2 regions of the Microbulbifer sp. ABH2_005 genome follow, and region 2 is predicted to be linked to the other one. Evidence: predicted binding sites of a transcription regulator. Region 2 holds the regulator's gene; the other holds the start of a gene.
The links. The regulator LexA, encoded in region 2, represses DNA repair genes until DNA is damaged. The targets are predictions, from matches to a motif close to ACTGTNTNTANANACAGT.
Positions count from the first base shown of each region.

Region 1: a site for LexA is predicted at 1,796-1,813, ahead of ACXAFI_RS06340 (YebG family protein). Genes of this name have one in related genera too.

Region 1 covers NZ_JBSWWI010000001.1:1,426,771-1,430,741, reverse strand. The annotation lists gene ACXAFI_RS06355 (hypothetical protein) at 1-117, opposite strand, end outside; gene ACXAFI_RS06350 (DUF924 family protein) at 296-901, shown strand; gene ACXAFI_RS06345 (LysE family translocator) at 901-1,518, shown strand; gene ACXAFI_RS06340 (YebG family protein) at 1,871-2,167, shown strand; gene ACXAFI_RS06335 (MAPEG family protein) at 2,342-2,737, opposite strand; gene ACXAFI_RS06330 (amidohydrolase family protein) at 2,909-3,971, opposite strand, start outside.
Region 2 covers NZ_JBSWWI010000001.1:2,373,622-2,377,592, forward strand. The annotation lists gene ACXAFI_RS10310 (class I adenylate-forming enzyme family protein) at 1-1,125, opposite strand, end outside; gene ACXAFI_RS10315 (LOG family protein) at 1,410-2,114, opposite strand; gene lexA (transcriptional repressor LexA) at 2,235-2,840, shown strand; gene ACXAFI_RS10325 (hypothetical protein) at 2,933-3,187, opposite strand; gene ACXAFI_RS10330 (DUF6586 family protein) at 3,291-3,779, opposite strand; gene topA (type I DNA topoisomerase) at 3,780-3,971, opposite strand, start outside.

The DNA.
Region 1 (3,971 bases), 950 kb from region 2:
ATCATCCACGGAGAATCCCAGCTCGGCCGCCGTGGCCTGACCGGCCTGCATGCCACCAAGCGCCAATATCAGTACGGCGCAAAATTGTACCTTCTTAAATGATCCCGCAGTAAACATTGTGACCTCCAGATCGCTTTTCCTTGTACACCTCTATGACGGGGCCAGAAACGGTTTTGGATGCAGGCGCAAAAATATTTTTTTGATTCTTCCTTTAGAGAGTTCTCGTCCTTACTCAGCTGGACCATCAAGTACAAATGTCGTAATAATCGGCCCATCATCGCTGAGGAGCCCATTGATGCCTGATATTAAGGAAATACTGACCTTCTGGTTTGGTGATCCCTCTCTGGATCACCGCCCCACCGAGGAACTGCAAAAGCGCTGGTTTTCGGCAGATCAGAAGCTGGACCAGCAAATGGCAGAAGACTTCGCTGAGATCACCAATTTGGCCATAGAGGATAAGTTGGATCACTGGCGCCAGAGCCTTATGGGTGAGCTGGCTCTGCTGCTATTGTGCGATCAGTTCGCCCGCAATATTCATCGCGGCACCCATCTCGCCTTCAAAGGAGATGACTTGGCTCTCGAAATCAGCGAGACGATTCTGCAGCGGGGAGACGAGCAAAAGCTCGGGTTGTTTCAGCAGGTTTTTGTCGGCATGCCCCTGGAGCACAGTGAAAAACACTCAATCCAGCAGCGCTCCGTGGCATACTTCGCACAATTGCAGAAGCAGTACGGGGATGATGAGGCCATCGCTCCTTATCTCGCCACCCACTACCGATATGCCCTGGCCCACCAGGAGATTATCGAGCAGTTTGGTCGCTTTCCGCATCGCAATGCAGCCTTAGGCCGCGATTCCACAGAAGATGAGAAATATTGGCTGGCACAAGGGGGCGGCTTTAAATAATGGATTTACTCGGATGGTTATCACTTGCGGGCATCTGCGCCCTCGGCGCCATGTCCCCAGGCCCTAGCTTATTAATCGTAATGCGTTGCTCGGCCTCCGGCCTGCAACAGGGCCTAGCCAGTGCCATAGCCCACGGTGCTGGGGTTGCCGTTTACGCTGCCCTGACAGCCTTCGGGCTCGCGGTTCTGATCACCAGCTCCCCCCTACTGTTCAGCATCCTGCAATGGGGCGGCGCGGCTATGTTGGTATACCTGGGCTGGAAGGCCTTCAGGGCTCCGGCTCCCGGCTCGGGAACCACCCAGCTGGAAGCCCCCCACCTAAGTGTTCGCCGCTCAATCGTTCAGGGTTTTGGGGTCGCCTTCTTTAACCCCAAGATTGCAGTATTCTTTACCGCCCTATTCAGCCAGTTCGTCTCAGAACAGCAGGCCCTCACCACCAAACTGGGGATGGCTGCCATGGTATCCGGGGTAGACACTCTCTGGTATTGCATCGTTGCCCTGGCAGTCTATGCCAGCCGCAAACGCCAGTTGGTTAGCAAGCATCTCGGCCACCGTATCCAGCAACTGTTTGGCTTACTTCTGATCGGCCTGGCCGCGCGCCTGGTACTCACTATTTAATGACTGGGCGCTGCGCGCCCACTCACCTCTCTTTCCCAGCCCACCAAGCTCGTCTCTTACCACTCGCAAGCAACGATCAACAGCGCCCGAGAAAAAAGCAGGCCCGAAAACGGGCCTGTATAGTGCGGAGTTTGCAGCCAGGATGCCTGGGGGGTTACATCCGGCTGCAGGTGTGCATTATGACAGTTGTGACATGTCCCTGCGGGCAAACCATCGCAATGGTGACTCTCTTGAACGCAATTAAATAGACGCCACTTCGATCTCAGTCACCATTGACACTGAATATTTATACAGTTACCGTATGGCCATACAAACAAACTGGAATGTCTGAAGGGCAATTGGGAGGCATATCATGGCCGTAGTAGCTGTTTGGAAATGCGATCGAGACGGAGCAATGTTCGACAACAAAAAAGATGCTGAAGAACACGATAAGATGCTGGAGCTTGCTGCCAACATTACCACGCTAATTGAGCGCAGTATTGAAGGCATTGATGAGCAGGTGAGCGAGGAAATCGGCCTGCTGCTGGCCAAGCGTCGCGATTCACTGGCCAAAGCTTGCAAAGGCAAACCAGAAGTGCTGCTGGAAGAAGAGGATAACAGCGAAGAGTCCTCAGACGAAACTGTTACCCCCTTTGCCGCGAACCAGTAAAAAGCTACCTGAAGAAATTTTCCGGTAGAAGTTTAAAGTTTCATCCCTGTACTCTGCCCGGTTAACCGGGCTTTTTTGTTAGGCTTCAGAAGCTTTCTGAAGCCTCTTATCAAATAATAATCATCAGTCGCCAGAGATATTCACCTAGAATTCTCACTAATGGCATTGCTGCTTTTACAGGGACTTTACCGATATCACGATATTGATCACCGCAAGGGCAAGTATCACCAGCCAACTGATCAATGTACCCAAAAAACGCCCAGTATGGGTGCCGCCCTTGCCTGCAGTCAGGCCATACGCATGAAAAATTCGGGATAGCAAAAATGCTATTCCAAAAACATGCAGCCACAAACCGGGCAACCCTCCCAGCTCCGCAAGTAGCAGAAGCAGCAGTGCAATGGGGGCATATTCGACCGCATTCCCATGCACACGCACACGAATCTCATTAAAACGATCATCGCCAGTACCGATACCCACCCGCTTGGCACGACGAAACTGAACCACGCGGCCCGCCAGGTAGATAATCAGGATTGCACAGAGACTCGCATACAGCGCTGTAATATTCACCATGGCCCTTTCCTTTTTCTTATTAATACAGGAAGTAAATATATATCTAATTCCCTTCAGCTCACCAAACCAATGCTAAGCAGGCGACTGGACCTTTTTGTTCATTTTTCATCAAGCAAAAAAAGAGCGGGCCTTGCCCGCTCTTTAATTTAATAGTCAGCCATTTGTAGCAAGTTAGTTGCGATAACCAAAGCCGTGGCCCTTGGCGGGCTTCAGGTGACGATCGCGCAGACGGGTAGAACGGGTAACCAAAGATTGTGGTTCACCCTCGATCAATACCTGCTCAGGGTAACTGGTCACTTCCAGTGGATCGCCGTTCCAAACCACGATATCAGCAGTGGCGCCTTTCTCCAGGGTACCACCGCTAAGACGGAAGATATCTGCCACATTAGTGCTGATAGACTTCAGCGCCTCCTCGTAGGGCAACCCGTGGGCAACAGCATTGCCAGCAGATTGACGTGAGAGGTACACGTTATGGGTAGAAGCATAGTCGGGGCCACTAATAGCCACTTTCACACCGGCCTTAGTTAACAAAGCGGCGTTATCCAGGCGCGCACCAAGGCTGGAGAAGGAAATGGGCAAGTTGTTGATCGCGTCAATCACTACAGGCACCTGAGCCTGGGCCAGCTGGTCAGCTACCATCCAGCCCTCAGCCGCCCCGAGCAACACGAGCTTCACATCCAAGACCTTGGCTAGTTCGATAACCGCAAGAATATCGCTGGCGCGATCAGCAGTGATTAGCAGAGGTTCAGTACCATTAATCACTGGCTGCAAGGCTTCCAGATCCGCGAGACTGTAATTCAGCTCACGCCACTCTCCCCGGCGAATAGCCACGCGGTTGTCCCGGTACTCTTTAGCTTCGCTCAGCGCATTTTCAACTTTGGCGTAGGCATTCGCACGGCTGCCTCCTGCTAGCTGAGCTCCGGTCTCACCCAAATAGGCCTTTTGGGCAACGTCTTTGGCTTCAACGCTATTGAACTCGCCATTGAGCTTGATGGCAAAGCCACGCCCGGCGAATACTCTCTGGGCCGCTACCGCAGCTTCATCCCAGGTGCTGATAGCTGGAAAGACCACCGCGCTGGTAACACCACCGGCCCGGTTGAAAGGAATCAGGGTAGATTTGGGGTTGTACGCGGGCACAGGATTAAACGCACTGCCGATACTTTCCCCAGTTACCGCATTATCGTTAGTGCCACTGGCTGCACTGATCTCCACCAATCCCAGCTCGGAAATAGGT
Region 2 (3,971 bases):
CCAATAACCAGTCATCACCGGCGCTCCACTGAGCCAGAGGTTACCATCTATATCAGAGGCAACCTCCCTCCCCTCGCCATCACGTAAGCAAGCAATATAACCTGGAGAAACTTTACCAACGGACCCAGCCTTCTCTATTGAGCTGGAAGGATTGAAAAGGCAATCTGGAGCCTCTGTGAGCCCGTAAGTCTCCTGGATCATCAGACCAGTCTTGCGGACAAATTCAACTGCAAGATTGAGCGGAAATTTATCACCACCAGTAACACACAATCGAAGTGACGCGAAGTCTTCACGCCTTGCATCATGGTTGCGCTCCATCGAGATAAAAGCTGCGGGAATCATCACCAGCACAGTTGGCCGGTGAGATCGCAATAAGGAAAGAATTTCTGGCCCCTCAAAACTTTGAGGAATGACAACCATTGCACCTACAGAAAATGCAGCCATGGCTGTTGAAAGTGACCCCACATGTGCAATAGAGGCTCCAGGTAAAACAACATCATTGTGTGATAGATTTAAAGCAGCAGCGAAACTTGCCACAACAGACCCAAAAGAAAACTGACTGTGTGTGACACCCTTCGGCTCTCCGGTACTGCCGGATGTAAAGAAAAGGAATGCACAATCCTCTAAATCTGATGAAGGAGGCCCAACCGCAGGCAATCCAGAATCAACCAAACTTTCAAAATTCCAGGTATTTTCAAGAGCACTCTCAAAAATAAGAATACCTTTACTCAATCCGCCAACAGATTTATTAGATCGAATATCCTCTCTACGCTCCTCACCTACGCACAAGGCTACTGCGCCACTCACTTCAAGAGCACGATCAATTTCGGCTGAGGTGTAGCGATAGTTTAATGGAATTGCAACTAGCCCTAGCTTGATGCATGAGAGAAAAAAAATAAGCATTTCGCCTCGGTTCGGCATCAAAGACGCAAACCTTTCACCTCGACGAAAACCCTTCGCTGCCAGCCTCTCAGCCAAAGTATCAATATCACTTTGCAATTCTCGCCAGGTCCACGCTCGACTGCCGCAAAGTAGCGCTATCTCATCTGGCTTACTGTCTAGAGCGACCTGTAAGAGATTCTTCAAGTTCGCGGGCTTTGGTAGGGGGTCTCCATAAATCGGCACAGTTTGGCGTCCTATTTAGAATACAGGCTAGCTAATAAGTAAAAATACCCCTAATTACAAGCGATCAAATATAAGAATAATAGCAGGCTCATTAATCAGCCTGACACGCATTACAAACCGCTGAAACTAGCATCTGGTGATCAAAGGGGAGTATACGATGGGCAATAGCTCAGAATAATCAAAGCCCCAAAATAGAGAACCCGCAGAGTGTTTGACTAGCTCTGAAAACTTACTAGAGCAATAGCCAAACCTCTTTGCCCCAACAAAAATTTACAATTTTTAAATTATTTTTGACTGGCTTTTGCCCGCAAATACTTCAAAATCAAGTGTACAGCCTCCTCGACAGTATCCACGATATGGAATAAATCAAGATCACCTGAATCAATACAACCCTTTTCCAGCACTGTATCCACTAACCAATTGTACAACCCACCCCAATAGCGCTCCCCAACCAGCACTATAGGAAATCGCCTTACTTTTTGTGTTTGCACAAGTGTTAAGGCTTCAAACAATTCATCCAGAGTACCGTAGCCCCCAGCTAGGCCAACAAAACCGGCGGCATGCTTAACAAACATAAATTTCCGCACAAAGAAATAACGAAAGTTCAAACTTATATCCTGATACGGATTGGCTGCCTGCTCAAAAGGGAGTTCAATATTTAATCCAATTGAGGGGCCAGACTGCCCAAAAGCCCCTCGATTACACGCCTCCATAAGACCTGGGCCACCACCGGTGATTACCGGTATCCCCTCGGCAGCCAAAAGCCCTCCAAGCTTTACTCCCTGCTGGTATTCCAAACTATCCTCTGTGAAACGCGCGCCACCAAAAACCGTTACAGCCCCTTTTAGTGCAATTAGACGCTCAATCCCGTCAACTAATTCCGACTGTATACGCAGAACCCTCCAAGCCTCGGGCATCTTTGCATCAAGCATTATTGTTCTCCCTTGTTCTCTCGTGCTGTCAGCTCTTTCAACTACTCTTTTTTTCACTCATTCTTTTCTTAATCAATGTAGCAGCTTGAATCGAGGCAAGGGGCGGGTTTGCGCAAACCTAAAATCTGTATATAATCCCAGCAACTGTATAAAAATACAGAAACTCTAGGTAAATCTATGACCAATCTCACCGCACGTCAGACTCAAGTATTAGAGCTGATCAAAACCTACCTGGATGACACAGGCTACCCCCCCACCCGCGCAGAAATTGCCCAGGAACTGGGCTTTCGCTCACCCAATGCCGCAGAGGAACACCTCAAAGCATTGGCGAGAAAAGGGGCCATTGAGATGGTCGCCGGCGCCTCCAGGGGCATTCGAATTCCAGATCACCAATCCGGTCTTCCCATCGTAGGACGTGTCGCTGCAGGCCACCCTATCCTGGCCACAGAGCATATTGAGGATTATTGCGACCTGCCCGCCAGCTTCTTTCACCCGCCAGCAGATTATTTACTCAGGGTGCACGGCATGAGTATGCGCAACGCAGGTATTCTCGATGGGGACCTGCTGGCCGTACAGAAAACCGAGCAAGTCAGAAATGGGCAGATTGTGGTTGCCCGGATTGATGATGAAGTAACTGTTAAACGCTTCCGCCGCAAAGGCAATCAGGCAACTGTGCAACTACTACCCGAAAACGAAGACTTTGAGACTATCCAGGTGGATATGCGGGATAAGAACTTTGTAATTGAAGGGCTCGCGGTGGGCGTGATTCGCCAAACCCCTTAAGAATAAACAGTTTACCAATGTCCATATACAACAACAGCGGCTCTAAGCCGCTGTTGAAACACTTTTACCTGCTCACCTTACCATAGATTAGATCAATGAATCGTATGGTTAACCGGCATTGATTCTTCCTCTTCGAAGTAACCAGGCTCCAGGTCGTCAAGATTCTGCACAGCTTCTATGCCCGCTTCCAGCATTGCCCTAGCCACCGCTACTTTGTGCTTACGTAAAAATTGGAGACTCTCGGCTGAGAAACGAATACTCACCAGAGGGGCCTCCTCGTGACCGGCGCGGCGCAGAGCCACATCGCCATTGGCCAACTCGATAATCTCAAAAGTTTCGGAGGACATTAGCTTTCCCTTCACTGCACATCAGTTTGCGCCCAGTGTACCACAGGCAATTTAGAAGTTTCAGTGGGTGCAAACAGATAGACAGAAAGGGAGCGAGGAGCCCTCAGCACTCCTCAAGATTGGCACGCTGCCTGCGTACCAACTCACTTAATGCAGCGTGCCATTTGAGCAGCACTTCGAAGGAAAGATCAACAGCTACAGGGCCCGCGACATTGTGCGCTGGTATCAGATTGCCACCCTGCCCCTTATCTTCCGCAAGCGGAGGTAGCCGCAAGAGTTGATGCCATGCGCGTAAAAACTCGCTCAGCCAACTCCCCGGCTCTGAGACCAACAACTGCAATTCCCTTACTTCAACACTGGCTTTCCCCTGGTTATGCAGACTATCCACAATAACCTGTAGGGACTCAGGCTCAAACCCCAGTTGCAATTGATGGGAAAGCTCAGCCAGGAAAGCCCGGTAAGCTTTCCACAATTGCAACAGGGCACCTTCCTCAAGAGCCATTCGCTGAATAGCAGAGTCAAAACTACTGGTGGCAAGCAGTTGGCTCTTGCGTAGCGCGGATGTAACCAGACCAGTGTAGGGATTGCTCATTTACTTTTTTGCCGCCACTTTCTTCGCTGCAGGCTTTTTCTTAGCCGCTGTGGACTTACTTGCCGCCTCAACCTTCCAGGCGCCATCCCGATAGAAAGCTTTCCAACCCGTCGCCTTTCCATCCTCCTCGGACTGGACATATTGCTCTTGGGTCTTGCGACTGAAGCGAACCACGGTATCCCGCCCCTGATC